One region of the Streptosporangium sp. NPDC050855 genome, then DNA from elsewhere that is predicted to be linked to it. Evidence: riboswitches for the same ligand, from Rfam matches in the RefSeq annotation. Region 1 holds a riboswitch; each other region holds the start of a gene.
The links. Region 1 has a riboswitch for cyclic di-AMP ahead of ACIBCT_RS07170 (C40 family peptidase). Riboswitches for the same ligand answer to the same signal wherever they lie in the genome.
Positions count from the first base shown of each region.

Region 2: linked by a shared signal. The riboswitch ahead of ACIBCT_RS05465 (hypothetical protein) and the one ahead of ACIBCT_RS07170 (C40 family peptidase) in region 1 are both predicted to bind cyclic di-AMP.
Region 3: linked by a shared signal. The riboswitch ahead of ACIBCT_RS17025 (CHAP domain-containing protein) and the one ahead of ACIBCT_RS07170 (C40 family peptidase) in region 1 are both predicted to bind cyclic di-AMP.
Region 4: linked by a shared signal. The riboswitch ahead of ACIBCT_RS18365 (NlpC/P60 family protein) and the one ahead of ACIBCT_RS07170 (C40 family peptidase) in region 1 are both predicted to bind cyclic di-AMP.

Region 1 covers NZ_JBITFY010000002.1:438,367-444,118, forward strand. Annotated here, with positions in the region: gene ACIBCT_RS07155 (Uma2 family endonuclease) at 1-109, shown strand, start outside; gene ACIBCT_RS07160 (branched-chain amino acid aminotransferase) at 162-1,256, opposite strand; gene ACIBCT_RS07165 (3-isopropylmalate dehydrogenase) at 1,430-2,476, opposite strand; cyclic di-AMP (ydaO/yuaA leader) riboswitch at 2,618-2,848, shown strand; gene ACIBCT_RS07170 (C40 family peptidase) at 2,836-3,432, shown strand; gene serA (phosphoglycerate dehydrogenase) at 4,037-5,626, opposite strand.
Region 2 covers NZ_JBITFY010000002.1:78,140-83,891, reverse strand. Annotated here, with positions in the region: gene ACIBCT_RS05480 (hypothetical protein) at 1-216, shown strand, start outside; gene ACIBCT_RS05475 (sugar kinase) at 329-1,276, opposite strand; gene ACIBCT_RS05470 (DUF4253 domain-containing protein) at 1,621-2,397, shown strand; cyclic di-AMP (ydaO/yuaA leader) riboswitch at 2,617-2,762, shown strand; gene ACIBCT_RS05465 (hypothetical protein) at 3,020-3,772, shown strand; gene ACIBCT_RS05460 (alpha/beta fold hydrolase) at 3,857-4,738, shown strand; gene ACIBCT_RS05455 (hypothetical protein) at 4,908-5,279, opposite strand; gene ACIBCT_RS05450 (roadblock/LC7 domain-containing protein) at 5,303-5,683, opposite strand; gene ACIBCT_RS05445 (DUF4388 domain-containing protein) at 5,742-5,752, opposite strand, start outside.
Region 3 covers NZ_JBITFY010000007.1:311,797-317,548, reverse strand. Annotated here, with positions in the region: gene ACIBCT_RS17035 (sugar ABC transporter permease) at 1-751, opposite strand, end outside; gene ACIBCT_RS17030 (ABC transporter substrate-binding protein) at 835-2,187, opposite strand; gene ACIBCT_RS17025 (CHAP domain-containing protein) at 2,995-3,711, opposite strand; cyclic di-AMP (ydaO/yuaA leader) riboswitch at 3,730-3,868, opposite strand; gene ACIBCT_RS17020 (oxidoreductase) at 4,367-5,248, opposite strand; gene ACIBCT_RS17015 (hypothetical protein) at 5,455-5,752, shown strand, end outside.
Region 4 covers NZ_JBITFY010000008.1:260,515-266,266, forward strand. Annotated here, with positions in the region: gene ACIBCT_RS18355 (RDD family protein) at 1-334, opposite strand, end outside; gene ACIBCT_RS18360 (amino-acid N-acetyltransferase) at 551-1,213, opposite strand; cyclic di-AMP (ydaO/yuaA leader) riboswitch at 1,550-1,698, shown strand; gene ACIBCT_RS18365 (NlpC/P60 family protein) at 1,704-2,753, shown strand; gene ACIBCT_RS18370 (LuxR C-terminal-related transcriptional regulator) at 2,854-3,054, opposite strand; gene lysX (bifunctional lysylphosphatidylglycerol synthetase/lysine--tRNA ligase LysX) at 4,038-5,546, opposite strand; gene ACIBCT_RS18380 (type III pantothenate kinase) at 5,644-5,752, opposite strand, start outside.

The DNA.
Region 1 (5,752 bases):
CGGCCCGGAGGGGTACGCCGAAGAGGTCACCGAGTCGCTCGGCAAGCCGCTCGAACTGCCCGCGCCGTGGAACCTCACGATCGACACGGGCAGGCTGACCGAGGGCTGAGCCCGTCGCGCGGAAGGGCCCGGCCTTGGAGGACCGGGCCTTCCGGTGGCGGCTAGCAGATCTTGTGGACCCAGCCGTGCGGGTCGGGGCGGGACCCGTACTGGATGCCCACGAGTTCCTCGCGGATCTTCGAGGTGACCGGGCCCTGGTTGCCGTCGCCGATCGTCCAGGCGCGGTCGGCGCCCTTGACCGCGCCGACCGGGGTGACGACCGCGGCCGTGCCGCAGGCGAAGACCTCGGTCAGCTCGCCCGACTCGCAGCCGCTCTGCCACTCCTCGATCGACAGGCGTCCCTCCTCGGCCCGCAGGCCCAGGTCACCGGCGAGGGTGAGGATGGAGTCGCGGGTGATGCCGGGCAGGAGCGTCCCGGTCAGCGCCGGGGTGAGCAGGCGGTCGCCGTAGACGAAGAACAGGTTCATCCCGCCCATCTCCTCGACGTGACGGTGCTCGACCGCGTCCAGCCAGACCACCTGGTCGCAGCCCTGCTCGACGGCCTGGCGCTGGGCCACGAAGGCCCCGGCGTAGTTGCCGCCGCACTTGGCCGCCCCGGTGCCACCGGGGGCGGCGCGGGTGTACTCGGTGGAGAGCCAGACCGAGACGGCCTTGCCCCCGCCGAAGTAGGCCGCGGCCGGTCCGGCGATGACCATGTACCGGTAGGTCCTGGAAGGGTAGTTGACACCGAGCGCGGGCTGCGTGGCGATCATGAAGGGGCGCAGGTAGAGGCTGTGCCCCGGGGTGGTGGGGACCCAGTCACGGTCGGTCTGGACGAGCAGCTCCAGCGACTCGACGAACGTCTCCTCGGGCAGCTCGGGCATGGCCATCCGCAGCGCCGAGGCGTTGAACCGGGCGGCGTTGGCCTCCGGCCGGAAGGTCACGATGGCGCCGTTCTCCTGGCGGTAGGCCTTGAGACCCTCGAAGAGCTCCTGCCCGTAGTGGAAGACCGAGGTCGCCGGGTCGAGGACGAGCGGCCCGTACGGGGTGAGCCGGGCGTCGTGCCACCCCTCCCCCTCGGTGTAGTCGATGGAGATCATGTGGTCGGTGAAGACCTGGCCGAACCCCGGGCTCGCCATTACCTGCTCACGCTCGTCCGTGGTGCGAGCGTGGTCGGAGAGCTGCACGTCGAAGCTGAGCTTCTGAGCGGTGGTCATGACGCGGATCCTTCTCTTGGTGTCTGGCTTACCCTTGCGTCCATTCTGCGTTGGACCGGGTAACGGGAAACTACTGCATCGATAGCGAAAACCGTCAGCGGGGCGGAAAACCAAAACGCGCCCGGCGGCTCGGTGAGCCGCCAGGCGCGTCTGGGTCGAGGTGGGCGGCTTCCTCAGCCGGCTACTCGGGCGGTGATGTCGTCGCCGATCTCGCGGGTGGTCCGGCCGGTCCGGCCGGTCGGCCGCTCGGCCAGGTCGTCGGCGACGGCCCGCTCGACCCGGACGGCCTCGGAGTCCAGGCCCAGGTGGTCCAGGAGCATGGCGACCGACAGGATCGTGGCGGTCGGGTCGGCCTTGCCCTGGCCCGCGATGTCGGGGGCGCTGCCGTGGACCGGCTCGAACATGCTCGGCGCGGTGCGGTCGGGGTTGACGTTGCCGCTGGCCGCCAGGCCGATGCCACCGGCGATCGCCGCGCCGATGTCGGTGAGGATGTCACCGAAGAGGTTGTCGGTGACGATCACGTCGAAGCGCCGGGGCTGGCTGACGAAGAACATCGAGGCCGCGTCGACGTGGCAGTAGTCGGTCTGGACGTCCGGGTACTCCCGGCCGACCCTCTCGACGGTGCGGGCCCACAGGTCACCGGCGTAGGTGAGCACGTTGGTCTTGTGGACCAGGGTGAGCCTCCTGCGGGGACGCGACAGCGCCTTGTCGAAGGCGTAGCGCACCACGCGCTCGACGCCGAAGGCGGTGTTCAGCGACTCCTGGGTGGCGATCTCCTGCGGGGTGCCGTGACGCATGACGCCCCCGGCTCCGGCGTACGGGCCCTCGGTGCCCTCGCGGACGACGATCATGTCGATGTCCTCCGGCCGGACCCCGCCCAGCGGGGTCTCCACCCCGGGGAAGAGCTTGACCGGCCGCAGGTTCACGTAGTGGTCGAGCCGGAAGCGGAGCTTGAGCAGCAGGTCGCGCTCCAGCACGCCCGGGGGCACGCTGGGGTCGCCGACCGCCCCGAGCAGGATCGCGTCGTAGCCGCGCAGCTCCTCCAGGACGACGTCGGGCAGCGTCTCACCGGTCTCGTGGTAGCGCTTGGCGCCGAGATCGTAGGTGGTGGTCTCCACCTTCGTGCCGACCGCTTCGAGGACCTTCAGCCCTTCGGTGACGACCTCGACCCCGATCCCGTCCCCGGGGATGACCGCCAGGCGGATGTTACGCGAATCCATGGGGTCACCCTACCGGGCCGTCTCGGTGCTTGAACACCGGTCTCACGCCTCGGACGGAATTTCCCTCGGGTACATCTGATCGCTTTGCCCGTCTTTATCCTATGTTGACCGTTTCGCGAGGTTTCGTTATGGTCCTCACCGTTCACGTTGATGCCTAATTCGTACGGATCATCCCTTATCGATGCGTACGGAGCCGGGGAACCACTCTTTCCGGGATCGTCCCGGGCCCCGGGAACCCCGCTCCCGACCGGAGCGCGTTCCCGGCCGCCCGCGACGGGATCCCTCGGGGCGAATCGGCGCGCCCGCGCGCCGTAGGGCGGCCTCCACGCCCGAGCCCGACAGCTCACCCGGCAGGCCCTATGGAAGGAACGACCCTGTACGGCAAGATCTGTTCGCGCGTCGCGTCCGTCCTCGTCGCCGGGACCGCGGTGTTCGCGACCCCGGCCACCGCGCTGGCCGCCTCGCCCTTGCCCGCCCCCGCGCCTCCCGCGCTCGGCATGCCCGCCCTGAAGGGCGCCCTGCGGGCCGCGTCCCTGCGTCCCGCCTGGCAGAAGGCCCTGAGCTGGGCCATGTCCAAGCGCGGCACGCCGTACGCGTGGGGCGGCACCGGCCGCGGCGGCTTCGACTGCTCCGGGCTGATGCTCCGCGCCTATGGGGCCGCCGGGATCGCGCTGCCCCGCATCGCCTCCGAGCAGTACGAGGCGTTCTCCAGGAAGATCGCCTGGAAGGACCTCAGGCCCGGGGACCTGGTCTTCTTCCGGGGTCTCGGGCATGTCGGAATGATCACGAAGCCCGGGTACATGGTGCACGCCCCGCGGAGCGGGGACGTGGTCAAGGAGGAGCGGCTCGCCTCATGGCGGCACGCCTCCTTCGTCGGCGGGGTGCGCCCCGACCCCGAGGGGGTCGAACTGGCCGAGCGGATCGAGCACGCGACCGGATCCGCCGTCGGCGGGTGAGCCCCCGCGGCTCCGCCGCGAGCGTCGCGGAGCCGTCCGCCCCGGCCGGCCCGGCCCGGACCGGCGCACGGCCGTGATCGGGCAGGTGGCCGGCAGGTGGCCGGCAGGTGGCCGGCAGGGTCAGCGGGTGGGCGCGCCACCGTTGTCGCGGCGGTCCAGGGCGGTCTGGATCGCGTCGGCCGCCTCGTCCTCGTTCTCGTCCGGGCGGTTCCAGGAGTACATCTCGTACATGGTGAGTCTCGTTTCGGTCGCGGGTGAGCTGTGAAGGTGGCCGAGACTCCGGTCAGGACTCGGACCGGGCCCGATGCCTCGGTCCGGGTCACGGACCGGTGGGCGGAGGGCTCGGAGCCGGCGATCGCCACGGCACCGTGGCGGGCCGCCGGCCTGCCCTGTCAGGCCCCGCCGCGGCGGGTGCGGAGTGCGAGAACACCCGGCGCATCTCCATCAGGTTACCCGGTGACGAAAGGGTCGTCTCGCCCCGCGTACACACTTCTCACATGTCGAGACGGCGAGCGGGTGCCGGCCCGGTCCCGGACGGTCCGTCCGGGAGCGGGCCGCGGCGCGCCGCGGCCACCCACGAAGGGGACCCGGCGGACCGGGACGGTCAGTCGGTCAGGTCGACCGAACGGCCGCTGTCGGCGCCGATCTCCGCGCCGATCTGGTCGACCACGTCGGCCGGGATGGCGGTGTCGACGGTGAGCGCGATCAGGGCCTTGCCGCCCTTGACGTCCCGGGCCACCTGCATCGAGGCGATGTTGATCGAGTGGTCGCCCAGGATGCGGCCGACCACGCCGACGATGCCGGGACGGTCGGTGTAGGTGAAGAACGACAGGTGGTCGGTCGGCTCGATCTCCATCTGGTAGCCGTTGACCTCGACGATCTTCGTGATCTGCCTCGGCCCGGACAGGGTGCCGGAGACCGAGACCGCGCGGCCGTCGGCGAGCACGCCGCGGACCGTCACCACGTTGCGCCAGTCGGGGCTCTCCGAGCTGGTGATCAGCTCGACCGTGACACCGCGGTCCTTGGCCAGCAGCGGGGCGTTGACGTAGGTGACCGAGTCCTCGACCACGTCGGTGAAGACGCCCTTGAGGGCGGCCAGCTCCAGCACCCGGACGTCGTGGGAGGCGATCTCGCCGCGCACCTCGACGTCGAGCCTGGTGGCGACCTCACCGGCGAGCGCGGTGAACACCCGGCCGAGCTTCTCGGCCAGCGGCAGGCCCGGCTTGACGTCCTCGGCGACGGCGCCGCCCTGGACGTTGACCGCGTCCGGCACGAACTCCCCGGCCAGGGCGAGCTTCACGCTCCGCGCGACCTGGGTGCCGGCCTTCTCCTGGGCCTCGTGGGTCGAGGCGCCCAGGTGCGGGGTGACCACGACCTGGTCCAGCTCGAAGAGCGGGCTGTCGGTGACCGGCTCCTTGGGGAACACGTCGATGCCGGCGCCGGCGACGCGGCCCTCCTTGATCGCGGAGTAGAGGGCGTTCTCGTCGATGATCCCGCCTCGGGCGACGTTGATCAGGCGCACGTTCGGCTTGACCTGGTGCAGCTCCCGCTCTCCGATGAGGCCGATGGTCTCCTTGGACTTGGGCAGGTGCACGGTGATGAAGTCGGCCTCGCGCAGGGCCTCCTCCAGCGAGACCAGGCGGACGCCCATCTGCGCGGCGCGGGCCGGCTGCAGGTAGGGGTCGTAGGCGATCAGCTCGACGCCGAACGGCTGGAGGCGCTGCGCGACCAGCTGGCCGATCTTGCCGAGGCCGAGGATGGCGACGACCTTCTCGTCCAGCTCCACGCCGGTGTACTTCGAGCGCTTCCACTCGCCGCCCTTGAGCGCGGAGTGGGCCTGGGCGACGTTGCGGGCGGAGGCGAGGATCAGGGCCACGGTGTGCTCGGCGGCACTGGTGATGTTGGAGGTGGGCGCGTTGACGACCATGACGCCGGCCTTGGTGGCCGACTCCACGTCGACGTTGTCCAGGCCGACGCCGGCGCGGGCGACCACGCGGAGCCGGGGGGCGGCGGCGATCGCCTCGGCGTCCACCTGGGTGGCGCTGCGCACGATCAGGGCGTCCACGTCCGCGAGGGCGGGCAGGAACTGGGCGCGGTCGGCGCCGTCGGTGTGGCGGACTTCGAAGTCCGCGCCCAGAACCGCGAGACCGGCCTCGGAGAGTTCCTCGGCGACCAGTACGACGGGCTTGTTCACAGGCAGATCCTTACTAGGCGGTGAGGTGCACGGACCTCACGTAGTCTATCGGCGCTTGTGAACGCGTTCACGAGTGTCCCGCGATCCGAGACGGGGTAGGCCGTGACCGGGGGGCGCTACCCGCCG
Region 2 (5,752 bases), 360 kb from region 1:
GAGCCGAGCCCGGAGGTGGCGGCCTTCTACGAGGAGCTGACGTCGGTCTTCCCCGACCTGACCGCCGAGAACTACGCGACCTCGCCGTGGTCCGAGCCGTTGAGCGTGGGGGAGGACTTCGTGCTGATGAGCGCGGTCTTCCCCCGGGCCGGGGAGGTGTGCCGGGTCGTGCTGGAGATGTCCTGGCGGCACCCGCTGGTGATCTTCGAGCCGTAGGGGTGCCTCACGAGCCGTCGCGGGCCCTTCGCGTCGTACGGCGCGACGAGCCGGTCGGCGCCGGTCGGTGCGGGTCGGTGCGGGTCGGTGCCGGTCGGCGCGGTGAGGCCGCTCAGCGGCTGACCGCGTCGCCGGACGGGCGCAGCAGGCCGAGGTCGGAGCGGCGGGGGAGGCTCTCCCAGTCGCCGTCGGCGGTGACCGCGAAGGCCCCGGCGGCCGACGCCGTGGCCAGGCGCTCCTGTGGATCGGCTCCCGCGAGGGTCTCGGCGATCCAGCCCGCGGCGAAGGCGTCCCCGGCGCCCACCGGGTCGACCTCGGTGACCCGGTGCGGCTCGGCGTGCCGTACGACGCCGTCGGAGAGTTCCATCGCGCCCAGCGAGCCGCGCTTGACGAGGACGTGGCGCGGGCCGAGGTCGGCCAGGGCGCGGGCCAGGGCGAGCTGGTCGTTGCCCTCCACGACCAGCCGGGCCTCGGCCTCGGTCGCGAACATGACGTCCACCGTCGGGACGATCTCCCGCAGCACGGCGGACGCCTCGGCGGGCGTCCACAGTGCCCGGCGGTAGTTGACGTCCATCGACACGGTCACCCCCGCGTCGCGGGCCTCGGCGATCGCGGCCCGGACCGCCTCGGCGGCGGAGGCCGACAGGGCCGGGGTGATGCCGGTGACGTGCAGCACGCGGGCCGAACGGATCATCGAGGTGTCCAGGTCGGCCGGGCAGAGCCGGGATCCGGCGCTCGCCGAGCGGTAGTAGCGCACGTCCACCACCTCGGCCGTGCGCCTGCTCTTGATCATCAGGCCGGTGGGCGTGTCCGGGTCGACCCGCATCCCCCGTACGTCGACGCCCTCGCCCGCCAGCGTCGAGCGGAGCAGTTCCCCGAACTCGTCGTCGCCCACCCTGCCGATCCAGGCCGAGCGCCCGCCGAGCCGGGAGACGCCGATGGCCACGTTCGACTCCGCGCCCCCCACGCCCAGCCCGAAGTCGCGGGCGTGCCTGAGCGGGCCGGTGCGCCGCGCGCTGAACAGTGCCATGCTCTCGCCGAGCGTGACCAGGTCGGTCATGGAAGGGGCTCCTCACGCAGCGGGGTCGGTGATCGGTCGTACCCGGCCGTCCGCCGGTCCTCCCGGGATGATCCGGTACGCCGAATACCAGGTCAAGGGAGTGGATAGCGCTTTCTCGCGGCCATCGAGCAGCATAACGTCCTCTACCGGACGGCCGTCGAGCGGCATGGATCTTCCTCTAATTTTTGCTCGGTCCAGGGCACAACTGTCCCTCGGGGTGCTTGACAGGCCAAAATTGATCCGTGGTCAGGATCGGATCGGTAGAGATGAACGATTGCGAGCAGGGGAAGCTTCCGCCCGTTCTGCGCCAGTTGTTCGCCGACGGAGCCGACGGAGCTCGCGGGATGAGCGGAGGTGAGGGCAGGAGGCTCTCGGTGGACCTGCCGCCGGGTGAGCTGGTCTGGCCCGACCCCGGTTACGCTCAGCTCGCGATCCGTCACCGTCCGGCCTTCTGGCTCAGCGAGGTGACGGTCTCGGGGGAGTACTGGGCGCGGCTGCGGGCCGAGCACGAGCGGTCGGGGCTGTGGCCGGTGCTGCTGGAGGACTCCGTCCAGCCCTGGTCGGCCGGTCAGATCGCCCCGGACGCGGCGGCCGAGATCGACAACTACCACGTCGAGGCGTTCATGGCCGAGGTGTGGTCCGACTGGATCGCCAGGGCCCACGTCGACCAGCTCGAACTGCTCGACCCCTTCGGCCCGGAGTGCCCCGGCCCGGCCCCCGCGGGCAGGCTCGCCGCCGACCCCGGGGTGGTCGCGGACTGGTACGCGGGGATGGTGGCCGAGCGCAGGACGCCGCTCGGGCTCGTCGCGGTCGACCGCGGTGCCGACGCCCTGGCCGTCATGGGCTGGCAGGGCGCGCTGAACCACAACGAGTGGATGGTCCCGCTCGCGGCCGTCGTGCGCAGCTGGGAGGACAGGTTCGGGGTGCGGGTGGTCGGGATGGGGTTCAACACCCTCGACGTCAGCGTGGCGGCCCCGCCGACGACCTTCGAGCACGCCCTGCAGGTCGCCGCGGAGCACTGGACGTTCTGCCCCGACAGCATCATCCAGGGCGCGGGGACCCTCATCGACTACGCCGAGCAGATCAAGGGCAGGAACGCCTGGTCGTTCTGGTGGGACTGAGCCGTCCCGGGGCCGGGGGGCCGCGATCCCCGTAGCGGGCGGGCCTGTGGGGCCGCGAGACGCCCGTCCGAGCAATCCTGGATGTTGAGTGCTTTAGGGGACTTTTTGCCAACAAGGTAGATCTTCTGGGGTTTTCGTGGTCTTTGCTTTGCTTTGTCTGGTTCTCGTGGGTAGTGTCCCCTGTTATCGGCCGGTGACCTGCCCTTCACAAGAGGGAGCGACCGCCCGACGTCGAATCCCGCAGGCCGGATGCCGCGGGAACCGGGGACCCATTTTCCGGGGTGAATCCGCCGCTCATGCGGCGGTAGGGCAACTCCACCGCCCGAACCCGTCAGCTAACCCGGTAGACGAGATGGAGAGGAGACCCCCTCATGGATGACCGCGTCACCGCGTCGGTGCACCCCCTGTCCGCGCCGACCACCTGAACCTTCCCCTGCCCCCCGTCCCCCATCCCCCGTACCTTTCGCGCCGCGCCTGATCGCGGCATTTCCAGGCAGCGCTCTGCGTAACGACTGGTTCGTCCGGTTACGCCTTTTCTCCGACAGCGCGCCCTCGCCCGTGCGCCCCTTTTCGGCGTGTCGCACGCGGTAGCCCCGTTCCCTCGCGAAAGAGCCTTTCCCCCATGAACCTCTTCTTTGGCATGCACAAGAACCGCCTGGCCGCAGCCGCCCTCGTCGGGGTGAGCGTGCTCGCCTCCGCGGGCGTCGCCTCCGCACTCCCCGCCTCTCCGTCCCTCGCCGCCGCCACCACCTCCGCGGTGAGCGGCCCCGAGGACGGCGTCGAGGCAGTCCTGCTCCACGGATCCACCCGCGCCTCCTACTTCTGGGACGACTCCTCCGGCCGCGCCGGGGACACCGGCCTGCCGGCCAGTGGCAAGCCGATGCAGAAGGGCATGATCGCCAGCCCGAGCTGGCCGCTGCTCACCGAGGGCTACATCCTCTACAAGGGCAAGCGGGCCAAGTTCTTCGTCGGCGACCGCGGCCCCGGGGTGCCCTCCAACCGCGGCATCATGCTCGACATCGACGCCAAGACCTTCGCCGACCTGACCGGCGGCACCTTCAACGCCGGCACGCTCGGTGTGGACGGCAACGGTGGCATGGGCCACATCGACGTCGAGTACGTGATCACCCGGTGGGGCGACGGCGTGGGCAGGAAGAACCACCCCGTGGCCTTCTCCACCGGTGCCTGGGGCCGCAAGGACCCCAACCCGGCCGATCCGCCCAAGACCGTGCTGGCCAAGTCCGGACGGCCGAAGAAGGTCACCGGGACCGAGCAGGTGAGCGCCGCGCCGATGTCGGCCAAGCCCAAGGTCATGGCCGAAGCCCTCTCCGCGGCCGGGCTGAGCGTGCGGGAGCCGGGCGCCGTCGTCTGGTAGCCGGTCGTCGCGACCGGCCCCGCCGGTGCCGGATCCTCTACAGAATGGCATTCTGTTTCGCAGGATCAACACGGTAGGAGTGCCATGACGACTCTGCGAACCCGGGCGAACGGCATCGAGATCGCCTACGACACCTTCGGCTCCCCCGAGGACCGCCCGCTCCTGTTGATCATGGGACTCGGCTCCCAGATGATCCACTGGGACGAGGACTTCTGCGGGCTGCTCGCCGGGCGCGGGCACCACGTGGTGCGTTTCGACAACCGTGACGTCGGTGAGAGCACCCACCTGCACGAGGCCGGAGCACCCGGACCCGGCTGGAACGGCCGGGTCCCCTACCTGGTCGGCGACATGGCCGACGACGCCGCGGGGCTGCTGGAGGCACTCGGCCTGGACTCCGCGCACGTGGTGGGCGTCTCGATGGGCGGGATGATCGCGCAGTCGCTGGCGATCCGCCACCCGCACCGGGTGCGCAGCCTCACCTCGATCATGTCCACCCCCAGCCCGCGGGCGGCGCCCCCGACCGAGGCCGCGATGGCCGCGCTCATGTCGCCGCCCTCGCCCGACCGCGAGGCGGCGATCCGGCGGGCCGTCGCGACCTGGGACGTCATCGGCTCACCCGGTTACCCGGCCGACCGCGAGCGGATCGCGAGGGTCGCCGCCCTGAGCTACGACAGGGCCTACGACCCGCCGGGCACCGCCAGGCAACTGGCCGCGATCATGGCCTCCGAGGACCGCGCCCCGCTGCTGGCGAAGCTGACGGTGCTGGCCCTCGTCCTGCACGGGGAGGACGACCAGCTCGTCCCGGTCTCCGGGGGGATCGCCACGGCCGAGGCGATCCCGGGCGCGCGCCTGCTCACCTTCCCCGGCATGGGCCACGACCTGCCCCGCGAACTCTGGACGGCCTTCGCCGACGCGATCGAGGAGCTCACCGGCTCCGCCGACCAGGCCGCCGCCGCGGCACGCTGAGGACCCGGCGTCCCGGGCCCGGGACCGTACGCCCCGGGGCCCGGCCGCCGACGGACGACCCGTCGACGAACGACCCGACGGCACACGGGCTCCGGGAACCCGGACCGCCGCAACCCAGACCGCCGCAACCCAGACCGCCGGGACGTGCGCCCGGGACGCGCCGGGAGGTTCAGACCTCGATCTTCTCCTCGATGCTCCGGAGGGTGTGCCGGGCGAGCGCCAGGTTGGACCGGTTCCGGTCGAGGGCCAGGTACATGAAGAGACCCTTGCCGTTCCGGCCGGTGAGCGGGCGGATCACGTGGTACTGCGTACCGAGCGTGATGAGGATGTCCTCGATGCCGTCCTTGAGGCCGAGCGAGTCCATGGTCCGCATCTTGGCCTTGACGACCTCGGTGTTGCCGGCCGCGGCCACCTGAAGGTCGAGGTCCTTGGAACCGCCGAGCGCGCCCAGCGCCATCCCGCTGCCGTAGTCGACGATCACCGCGCCGATGGCGCCGTCGATCGCCATCATCTCCTTGAGAGAGATGTCCATGTTGCCCATTCCTGCCTCCGCTCACTGGATGTTCACTGGGATATCGACGTACGCGAGGTGATGGCGGCCAGCCGGGCCGCCGTCTTCCTGCCCTCCAGCCTGAGCAGCCCGAGGTTGGTCCCCGGGCGCGCCAGCACTGTGAGGACGATCGTGGGGCCGGCGGCGTAGAGGGCCGCGTGGCCGTTGGTGCCGGAGATCAGCGTCTCCTCGAAGCCGCCCTTGCCGGTCATGCCCGTCATCCGACGGCTCAGGGCCAGCAACGCGGAGGAGAGCGCGCCGGTCTGCTCGGTCTCGTCGTTCAGGTCGCTCGCTATGGTCAGGCCGTCGACGCTGCTCGCGATGCTCCCGTCGACGTCGGGGATGCGCTCGCGCAGCAGCGCCATCTCACGGCGTACCTGCTCACGCAGTTCCACCGGCACCCTCCTTCCGATCAGCTTCGGTGTCCGCAGCCTTATCGGCATCGAACCGGGCTCATGTCAGTG
Region 3 (5,752 bases), on a different contig from region 1:
CGATGGTGGAGATGAACACCACGAAGATGATCGTGGGGCGCAGCATCGGGAAGGTGATCTGCCAGAACTGCCGCCTGGCCGAGGCTCCGTCGATGGAGGCGGCCTCGTAGAGGTCCTTGGGGATCGTCTGCATGGCGGCCAGCAGGATGATCGCGTTGTAGCCGGTCCAGCGCCAGTCGATCATCGTGGAGATCGCGATCCACGAGGACCACTTCTGGTTCTGCCAGTTGATCGCCTCGACGTCGAAGAGGCTCAGGAACCAGTTGATCATGCCGTAGTCGCGCCCGTAGAGCTGGGTGAAGACGACGGCGACGGCGACGACGGAGGTGATCAGCGGCAGCAGCACGCCGAGGCGGAAGAAGAGCCGGCCCCGGATGCGCTTGTTGAGCGCGTTGGCCAGCAGCAGGGCCAGGACGAGCTGCGGGACCGTCGACATCACGAACATGCCGAGGGTGTTGATCACCGCGTTCCAGAACGCGGCGTCGGTGATCAGCTCGATGTAGTTCTCGACACCGACGAAGGTCTTGTCACCGGCCAGCTCCCACTCGTGCAACGAGACCCAGAGGGTGTAGACGAGGGGGAAGATGCCGAAGACGGCGAAGAGCAGGAAGTAGGGGGAGACGAGGAAGTACGGGGTCGCCCGGAGGTCGAACCGGGCCCACCCGCTGCCGCGCCGCGGCCCGCGGTGCCCCGTCGGCCGCTCGGGGCCGGGCCGGGGCGGGGCGGCCGGGGAGTCGACGTGCAGTGTCATCGGTCAAAGCCTTTCAGCGGGGGCAGACGACCGGCCCGGCGGCGGGGTCACCGCCGCCGGGCCGATGCGGGTCGGGAGGGGGATCAGCCCGCTGCCTTGACGCCGGCCTCGAGGAACTTGGTCCAGGCCTGGTCGTAGGGGACCGAACCCTGGTCCATGCCCTCCAGGACCTTCTCCACCGAGGTCTTGACCTGGGCGTGCTTCTCACCCAGGAAGACCGGCAGCAGGTCCTTGACCGACTCGCCGAAGATCTTGCCGGTCGGCGCGTCGTTGAAGAACTCGTTCTTCAGGTCCGCGACCGCGGGGTCCTGCTGAGCCGGGATGGAGCTCGGGAAGGCCGCGGCCTCCTGGAAGGCCATGACGTGGCCCTCCTTGCCGGTGAGGTAGTTCAGGACCTCGGCGGCCTCCTTGGGGTGCTTGCTCTGCTTGGGCACGGCCAGGTAGGAGCCGCCCCAGTTGCCGGCACCGCCGGGCACCGCCGCGACGTCCCACTTGCCCTTGTTGCCCTCACCGGCCGCACCGGAGACCACACCGAGCATCCAGGCCGGGCAGCCCATGGTCGCGAAGCCGCCCTTCTTGATGGCGGCGTTCCACGGCGGGGTGAAGGACGCGAGCTTGGCGGTCAGGCCCGCCTCGCTGAAGCTCTTCACCGTGTCGAAGGACGTCTTGATCGCGGGGTTGGTCTCGATGACGAGCTGGTTCTGCTTGTCGAAGTAGGCGACGTTGCCGTTCTTCGGCGCCTCCTGCGACAGGATCACGTTGTAGAGCGTGTTCGGGCCGTCGAGGAACTTGGGGTCGCTCTTGCCGGGGTTGGCGGCCTGGAACTTCTTGCCGACCTCCATGAAGGCGGCCCAGTCCGGCCAGAGCTTGCCGACCTCTTCGCGGTTGGTGGGCAGGCCCGCCTTCTCGAACAGGTCCTTGCGGTAGCACATGGTCATGCCGCCGATGTCGGTGCCGAGGGCGAAGAGCTTGTTGTCGGCGTTGATGCCGTTGTCCCACTTCGCCGCGGGGAAGTCGGCCTTGCGGCTGTCCAGCCCGTACTGGGCCAGGTCCGTGAAGAACTGGGGACGGGCCTTCATGAGGCCCATCGCGCCCTCGTCGAGGGCGATGATGTCGGCGGCGCCGCTGCCGGCCTGCAGACGCTGGAGCAGCTGCGGCAGGTAGACGTCCTCGAACCGGTCGGTCAGGTTCTGGTACTTGACCTGGATGTTCGGGTGAGCGGCGTTCCAGGTCTCCACGGCCTTGTCATAGCCGAAGTTCTCGCCACCTCCGAAGGTGTGCACGGTGATCGTCACCGGCTCGGCCGCGGCGGCGGAGGAAGAACCGCCGGCCGCGGGCTTGGCGGGCTCGCTGGAACCGCACGACGTGATGGCCAGGGCGGTGGCCGCCATGACCGCTACGGCGGCCAGCTTGCCCTGCCGCTTGTTGTTCAACATTCCGGACCCCTCTCAGGTGGTCGCCCGAATCATTGGGAGGTGACATCGCGTACCGGTCCCCGACAAACGCGGCCTCACGATGCGGTCTTTCCTCAATGTGCTTTGGGAGCGCTCCCACGAAGAGTGGACGATGGGCAACCAGGACGTCAATAGACCGAAACTCAACCGTTACATGGAAGGCGTTTTGAGGGTCCTGGGGCGCCTAAATGGTGATATACATCCCATATGGGGTTTTGGGAGCGCTCCCATCACACGGGCATACAGTCAGGGCATTTCGCGCTCCTACCACGAACCGGCACCGGACGGGACCACCGCGCGGCGGACCCCGCGCGTGACCGTGCGCGACGTCCGGTCGTGTACGCGGCCTCGTGACGGCATACGCCGCCTCGTGACGGCACGCTGCGGCACACGACGGCCCGTGGCGGGGCCGGGCGGTGATCGTGCCCGGCGCGCGGCCGCACCCGCGCGCGGGACGGCATCCGCGCGGGAGACACGGAGGACGCGGGGACGCCGGAGACGCAGAGACGCCGGAGATGCAGGGACGCCGGAGATGCAGGGACGCCGGAGACGCCGGCCCGTACGCGATCGGAGCCCTCGTGCGGGACGGGCGGGCGCCGGAGGCATGACGAGGCCCGTCTCCCGGCCTGGCCGGGACGACGGGCGGATGGACGGGGGGTGTGAAGGGGAAGGGGGGAGGGGGCGCGAGGGGTCTGACACGTACCCTGACAGGGTCCTGGTGCGGACCCCGTCGCGTGAGTCCGTGAGCCGCGTGAGTCGCGGTGCCGGCCGGTGCCGGCCGGGGCCGGATCAGCCGGCGTAGACCGGGTAGCCGAAGCCGGCGACCTCGGACATGGGCCGGACGAGCTGCTCGACGTTACCGTTGCCGGTGTTGCCCTCGATCGTGGTGATCGTGCCGTCGCCGTTGTCGTGCTTCACGAAGCCGACGTGGTCGATGCCGTCGATGCTCTTGCCGCCCTCCCAGTCGAAGTAGACGACGGCGCCGGGGGTGGGGGTGGTGCCCCAGTGGCCGTTCTGCGCGAACCACTTGGCGTGGGTGACGGTGTAGGCGTCCCAGCCCATCGTGGGCCGGATGCCCGCCATCTCGCCGACCCAGGACACGAACATCGCGCACCAGGGGGCGTTGGCGTAGCCGTAGATGTTGCCTCCGTCGCGGGCGGCGGTCTCCTGGGCGCGGGGGGAGGACATGTACCACTGGTGGAACTTGGTCCCGCCGCCCATGGAGTTCTCGCGGACGCCGATCTGCTGGGCGGCCAGGTTCAGCACCTGCGCGGCCGTGACCTTGGGAAGCCGCTGGGCCACGACCTCCAGGGGGGTCCTGGCGGACCCGGAGTCCGAGGAGACCTCGGCGGTCTTGGTGTCGGCGGGCGGGGTGTTCAGCGCGCCGTGGCCGTCGGCCTGGGCGGCGGGGCCCATGACTCCCGCGGTCAGTGCGATGGAGGCGCCGAGGGCGATTCGTGCCAGGCGGGGGATGATGGGGGTGGGGGTGGAGCGGTGCTCGGTCATATGGGGGTTCGACTCCTTGCGTCGCTTCCATTCCGCCTACCGGGTTAGCTGACGGGTTCGGGCTGGGAAGTGCCCTACGACGCACGTATGCGTTGATTCACCCCAGGAACGTGGTTCCCCGGTTCCGCAGACCTCGCGGATTCGGCGGCCGTGCTCACCGGGGGCGGAGGGGGTCCGCCCAGGTGAGACGCGGTCGGGCAATGTGACGGCAATGCTCAGACCTTGGTAGACCCAGACATTTGCCATGAACGGGATGAACCTACGTCATCCGGTCAGACGATTACAAGCAGGACACATTGCCTTCTCATGGTGATAGCGCCTGGTCAGAGGGGTAGAGGATGCCGTTCCGCGCCCCCGGGAGGGGAGTGGATCACCCTCCCCGCGGGTCGTCCCATGCCCTCGCCGTCGCCCGGACCTCTTCGGGGCGGTGACCGGAAAGCCCGGTGTCCCCGGCGATCCGGAGATCGGGCCCGCGTCCGCCCGCCGTCCGGCCCGGTGGTCACGGGTCGGGAAGGACCGGTCCCCGGGCGGCTCTTTACCTACCGCCTTTGTCGAACTGGCCTTCGATGGTAAAAACTGCGGGGGCGGCGGACGATCTTTCCTAAAGTCTTCTCAAAACCTCCTCAATGCCCTGTTCAAGCGGGGAGGCGACCCCTCACGGCAGCCGCCGGGTCTCCCCGAACCGCACGCCGGTCATCTCCTCCGACACCTCCCACAGCCGCGCCGCCACCTCCGGGTCGGTCGCCCGGGCCGAGGGGCGCAGCACCTTCGGCCCCGGGCCGATGTACTGCCCGCCCGTGACCTCGGGGGAGGTGGCGGCGTACAGGGACGGCAGGGCGCCCTTGGCGGCCGGTTGCAGCACCAGGCGCATCAGGGCGTTGAGGGGGCGGGTCAGCACGCCCGTCTTCAGGATCCCGGTCGCGGTGGTGCCCGGGTGGGTCGCCAGGCTGAGCAGGGTCGCCCCCGAGGCGTCGGCGCGGCGCTGCAGCTCCAGGGTGAACAGCAGGTTGGCCAGCTTGGAACGGCCGTAGGAGGAGAACCTGCCGTACCGGCGTTCGAGGCCCAGGTCGTCGAAGTCGATCGTCCCGACGGAGTGCGCGTCGCTGGAGACCGTGACCACCCGGGCCGCCGGGGCGGCCAGCAGGCGCGGCATCAGCAGGCCGGTCAGCGCGAAGTGCCCCAGGTGGTTGACGCCGAACTGGGTCTCGAAGCCGTCGGCGGTCGTCCCCCGGGGCATCAGCCCCACCCCGGCGTTGTTGATCAGCAGGTCCAGCGGCTCGCGGACGGTCTCGGCGAAGGCGCGCACCGACCGCAGGTCGGCCAGGTCGAGCGCCCCCGCCTCCACCCGGGCCCCCGGCACCTCGGCCCTGACGGCCTCCAGCGCGGCCCTGCCCCGCCCGGGGTCACGGGCGGCCAGCACGACCCGGGCGCCGTGCCTGGCCAGCTCCAGCGCCGTCGGCAGGCCAATGCCCCCGCTGGCCCCGGTGACGACGGCCGTGCGGCCGGTCAGGTCGGGAACGTCCTCGGCCGTCCACATGGCTCGCCCCTCTCCGCTCCCGCACGGCCCTGCGGCCCGCGCGGCCGACCCGCCGGTGCCCGGCGTGGATCTTCAGGTACGGGCAGTGTACGGAACGGCCAGGCGCCCCGCGCGAAGCCACGCAAGATCACAAGTTGGCGCGCGTGGTCCGCTGTTCACCCGCAGTTCCCGGACCGGTAAGGCCACCGGGTTACGGTGTGGCGGTCGTGAACGGGTCATCGCCCGGCGTGGAGGACGGCCGAGACCACGCGCGGGAGCAGGGTTCGGCCGTCGCCTGGGTGGAGTCTCCGCTGCAGATGCTCTGCGCCGTGGAGGCCCATCACGCGGGGCTGCTCGGCCCCCGCGGCCACCTCGTGCCCAGGGCGGGCCTGCGCCCCCTGGCGGTGACGGGACGCGAGCTGAGACGCCTGGGGCTGCCCGAGGGCCTCGAACTCGCCGAGGCCCGCCCGGACATGCCCCGGCCGCCCCGGGGACGCACCTGGGCGCTGGGCGACGCCTTCTCCG
Region 4 (5,752 bases), on a different contig from region 1:
CCGTGCCGCCCTGCTGGCCGTAGCCGGGCTGCTGGCCGTAGTCCGGCTGCTGCCCGTACCCGCCGGTGCCGCCCTGCTGGCCGTAGCCGGGCTGGCCGTAGCCGCCCGTGCCGCCGGTGCCGCCCTGCTGGCCGTAGCCCGGCTGCTCGTGGGAGGACTGGCCGTAGCCGGGCTGCTGCCCGTACCCGCCGGTCGAGCCCTGCTGGCCGTACCCCTGCTGCTGGCCGTAGCCCTGCTGGCCGTAACCGGGCTGCTGCCCGTAGCCCTGCTGGCCGTAGCCCTGGGCCTGTCCAGGACCGATGTTCGGCTGTGAGGCCTCCGACCGATATCCCACGACCGTTATGTCGGGGTCGAGTTCACCAGCGGCTCGACCCGCGTTGTGCTGTCCGTATTCAGGCTGCCCCGACGGTGTGCGATCGCGGTCGGGATCATCCTGTGGATACGGCGGCTGTCCGGTGCTCACCGCGTCACCTCACTTAGACTGCGCATGTGGCAGATGTCAGACTCACATGCTTGCTGCAGCACAAGGTATCGACATAGGCAACAACAGTCACCTTTCCGTTGTGTCAGCTCTAAAGTCACTCACGTCGGGCTCACGTGTCAGATGCAGCAGCATCCGCGTATTGCCCAGGGTGTTGGGCTTGACGTGCTCCAGATCCAGGAACTCCGCGACGCCCTCGTCGTAGGAGGCGAGAAGTTCGGCGTACACCTCCGGGGCGACGGGGGTGCCCTGGATCTCCAGGAACCCGTGCCGGGCGAAGAAGTCCACCTCGAAGGTCAGGCAGAAGACGCGGCGCAGGCCGAGTTCGACGGCGGTGCGCAGCAGCGCGGAGACGATGCGGTGACCGATCCCCGCCCCCCGGCGGGCGGGGTCGACGGCGACGGTGCGGATCTCGGCCAGGTCCTCCCACAGGACGTGCAGCGCCCCGCAGCCGACCACCTCCCCGTGCTCGTCGGTGGCGACCCAGAACTCCTGGACGTCCTCGTACAGGGTGACGGTGGCCTTCTCCAGCAGGCGCGGTCCCGCGCCGCCGTAGGTGTCGACCAGGCGCCGGATGGCGCGGACGTCCGGGGTGCGGGCACGCCGGACGGTGACGCCGGCCGCCCCCGGCGGCCCCTCCCGCTCCGTGCCGGTCCGGGATTCACCACCGCTTCCTGCCTCGGCGGGGGCGCGCACGACCGGCGCCGGAGACTGTTCCGCAACCTGCTCCATGACCGATCAGCGTACGTCCTCGCCGTCCCCCCATTACGGCTCACCCCTAACTCGCGCACCACCCCCCCTCTCGTGACCCTTGGTAGTCCCATTACCACGCTGGGCATCGGGAGTCGAAGTGTGTCGCATTTCATCTTCGGTACGGTCCCGGAGCTGGGCGGACCCCCTCGGGCCCGATGAACCCCTGGGCAAAGGGCCCGTAAAGGCCTCAGTGATCATTTTGAGATGTGATCCGTCCGTGACATTTCAGTTGCGAAACCTCTACTGAATTCGAAGTTCTGGTTGAGCAGGAACCAAGGGTGGACTAATCTCCGTCCTCGATGTCAGAGATGTGAAAAGCCTGACCCGCCGAATCTCCCGCAGGGAGAACCGGGGACCCACCCGAGTCCCCCGGGGTGAATCCGAGTGCCACCGGCGCACCCGGTAGGGCTGCCCTCCGGCCCGAACCCGTCAGCTAACCCGGTAGGCGGCCGAGGAGAGGAGTCCATTGGTGAAGCGCACGCGCGACCGCGGAGGAGACCAGGCGGGTGGCGACGCCCACCGTCCACGACGCGCGCCGCGAGGGCTCCGCCACCGCATGGTGGTGATCGGCCTGGCGTTCGCCACCCTCACCCTGGGCACCCCGCTGGTCGCGGCCTCCGCCGACCCCGAGCCCAGCCTCAAGCAACTGGCCGCGCAGGCCGAGAAGCTGCACAACGAGATCGAGACGCTCGCCGAGCAGTACAACGGCGAGCGGGTCAAGCTCAAGCAGGCGCAGCGTGCCGCGGAGAGCGCCAAGAAGACCCTGGCCACCAGCGAGTCCGAGCTGGCGGCGCGGCGGACCAAGGCCGCCCTGCTGGCACAGAGCAGCTACATGTCGGGCGGCCTGAACGCCGGGCTCACCCTCACCCAGACGTCCGACCCCGACAACTTCCTCGACCAGGCCACCACCAGCTACGCCCTGCAGCAGCAGCAGAGCGAGGAGGTCGCCCAGGTGGGCCGGGCGATCGAGGCCGCGGAGCGGGCGCAGGCCGGTGCCAAGGCCAGGACCTCCGAGGTCAAGAAGCTGCTGACGGAGATCGGCGCCAAGCGCGCCAAGATCGAGCGGCTGGTCGCGCGGGTGGAGAGCGACCTGTTCAAGGAGGTACGCGCCCAGGCCATCGGCAACCGTGGCGCCCGGGTGAAGGTCGACGCGCCCATCGTGGGCAGCGGCAAGGGGGCCGAGGCCGCCCGCTGGGCGCTGACCCAGCAGCTCAAGCCGTACGTCTGGGGCGCCGAGGGGCCCGACTCCTTCGACTGCTCCGGGCTGGTCATGTGGGCCTACCAGAAGGTCGGGATCAGCCTGCCGCACTACACCGGGGACCAGTGGACCGCGGGCACGCGCGTCTCCCGGAGCGAGCTGCGCCCGGGCGATCTCGTCTTCTTCTACAGCGACCTGCACCACGTCGGGATCTACATCGGCGCGGGCCTGATGGTCCACGCCCCCCGGACCGGTGACGTCATCCACATCACCACGATCGACAACCGGCCCTTCGTGGGAGGCGTGCGCATCGCCGGCTGACCGCCACCACCCGTTCGACGCGTCCCGCGCCCACCCGGCGCGGGATCGAGCCTCGGCCGAGGACGGACGGAGCGGGCGGCTGAATCCGGGCGGCGGCCGGCTAGATCAGGCGGCGGCGGGCCGCCCAGGCCACGGCCTCGATCGCCGTGGCGACGCCGATGCGGTCGCAGATGCCCCTGAGCCTGCGCCTGACGGTCCGGCCGCTGATGTCGAGCCTGCGGCCCACCCTGTCGACGGTGACGCCCTTGGCGAGCTCAGCCAGCAGCACGAGGTCGTCGGCGCTGAGACCGATATCGCCCATGCCCAGGGGGCTGTCGCCATGGCGCGAATCCACTTCCGGATATGCCATCAAGAGTCACTCCCCCCACTCTGGAAACCGGGCCTAAGGCACCATGAATGAATACCGCCCGCCAGGAACGGTAAACGCCTTGTTCAAAGGTCGTCAAGTTCCGCCCTTCATGGCGTTGCCGCACTATTGACATAGCAGGCCATACGTGAAGTACTCATGATATGTCAGCGCCTTTGCGGTTAAGTCATGATCTGCCTCGGGCGTGGACCCGTAACCGTCCCCTGGCTGCGGCGACCGGCATCTTCACAGAACAAGATTTTGCCGGATCGGCAGGTCCTGCGGCCCTCCGGACGCCGGGTTCGCGACGCGCGTACAGGCCCGTATTTTTCGGGAAATCGGCCCCTGTTCCGCCGGTGCGGCGGTGGTCACGTCCCTCGCCGCCTTGACGGCGTGACGTAAAAACCATGAAATGGTGGGCCACCTCGGCTCTTTGCGGCATTTGCGGAGTTTCATGCACGGCCATCCGCATGCCGTAATATCGGGCGTGCTGGAAAGGGAGTTTCTACACCATGCGGAAACTCGTCCGCATGGCACGAAGGGACGCGAGCACCGCCGTTTCCGGGGGCCGGGATCCTGCCCTTCCGCTCCCGGCTCCCCCGCGCCTTACGGGCACACCTCCGGCCGCGGGAGCGTGGCCGCCGCCGATGCGCGACGCCCGGCCGGTGGGTCGCCGTCCGGGCCGTGTCGCCCCGTTCCGCACCCCTGGAGCCCGGATGATCGACGGGAGGCCCGGGGCGCCGTGGCGCCGGGGATGCCGTGGGTGCCTTGGGTGCCGTCCGAGGGCCCGAAGGCGCGCTTCCGCCCGGGCGCGGCACAGCGCCCGGCCGGGGACATGATCGTGCTCCGGGCGGTGGTACCGGACCCGGCCGTGGTCGGGCCCGGTACCACCGCCCGGCGGGGACGTCGTCTCGCGTGACCCGGTGGCCGCGCGTCGGTCAGGCCCGGCCCGACGGCTTGACCAGCGGGAACAGGATGGTCTCGCGGATGTTCCTGCCGGTGAAGGCCATGATGAGGCGGTCGATGCCCAGCCCCATGCCACCGGTGGGCGGCATGCCATATTCCAGGGCGGTGAGGAAGTCCTCGTCAAGCTGCATCGCCTCGACGTCGCCGCCCGCGGCGAGCAGGGACTGCTCGGTGAGACGACGGCGCTGCTCGATCGGATCGTTCAGCTCCGAGTAGCCGGTGCCGAGCTCGGTGCCGAACCCGATCAGGTCCCACTTCTCGGTGAGGAGCGGGTTGTCGCGGTGGTTGCGGGCCAGCGGGGAGGTCTCCAGGGGATAGTCCATGACGAACGTGGGCTGGACGAGCGTGTGCTCGACGAGAGCCTCGAAGATCTCCTGGACGAGCTTGCCCTGACCCCACGCGGCGTCCCAGTGGATCTCCCGCGCGTCCGCGAGGGCGCGGACGCGCTCCAGCGGCGTCGCGGTCGTGACCTCCTCGCCCAGCGCCTCGGAGACCGACCCGTAGAGGGTGATCCGCGGCCACTTGGCCAGGCCCAGATCGATCTCCTGACCGTCGTGGACGACCACGGAGTGACCCAGCGCGGCCACCACCGCCTTCTGGATCATCCGCTGGGTCAGGTCCGCGATGTCGTTGTAGTCGAGATAGGTCCCGTACGCCTCGAGCATGGTGAACTCGGGGTTGTGGGTGGAGTCCGCGCCCTCGTTGCGGAAGTTGCGGTTGATCTCGAAGACCTTCTCGATCCCGCCGACCACGAGCCGCTTGAGGTAGAGCTCGATCGCGATGCGGAGGTAGAGCTCCATGTCGTAGGCGTTGATGTGGGTCTTGAAGGGCCGGGCCGTGGCTCCGCCGTGGATCGGCTGGAGCATCGGCGTCTCGACCTCCAGGTAGCCCTCCTCGTGCCAGAAGTCGCGGACCGACCGCACCACGGCGCTGCGGGTGTGCGCCAGCTTCCTGGCCTCGTCGTTGACGATGAGGTCGACGTAGCGCTGGCGGACCCGCGCCTCCGGGTCGGTCAGGCCCGCGTGCTTCTCCGGCAGCGGCCTCAGGCACTTGGAGGTGATCACCCAGCGGTCGGCGAGGATGGACAGCTCGCCCCTGCGCGAGGTGATGACCTCGCCCTCGACGCCCACGTGGTCGCCGAGGTCGACGTCGCGCTTCCACGCGGCCAGCGACTCCTCGCCCACCCGGTCCAGGGAGATCATGACCTGGAGGTCGCCGGAGCCGTCCCGCAGGGTGGCGAAGCAGAGCTTGCCGCCGGTCCGGGACAGCATCACCCGCCCGGTGACGCCCACCCTGTCGCCCGTCGCGGTGTCAGCGGAGAGATCGGCGTATTTGCCGCGGATCTCGGCGTTGGTCGCGGTACGCGGGAAGTTCACCGGATAGGGGTCGACGCCCTCGGAGCGGAGGCGGTCGAACTTCTCCCGGCGCACGCGCATCTGCTCGGGCAGGTCCTCGGCGGGGTTGGTCACGTCATCGGTCACAGTTCCAAAGGGTACCGATGCGGCGAACCCCGCGAGGTCACCCACCGTGCCCGCCGCCCGCCCGGGTCGCGCCCTCCGGGCGGGCCCGCGGGACGGCTCAGGCGGTGTTGCGGTGGTAGATCAGGCGCAGGCCGATCAGCGTGAGCCACGGCTCGTGCATGTCGATCGAGCGCGCCTCGCTCACCACGAGCGGCGCCGCGCTGCCG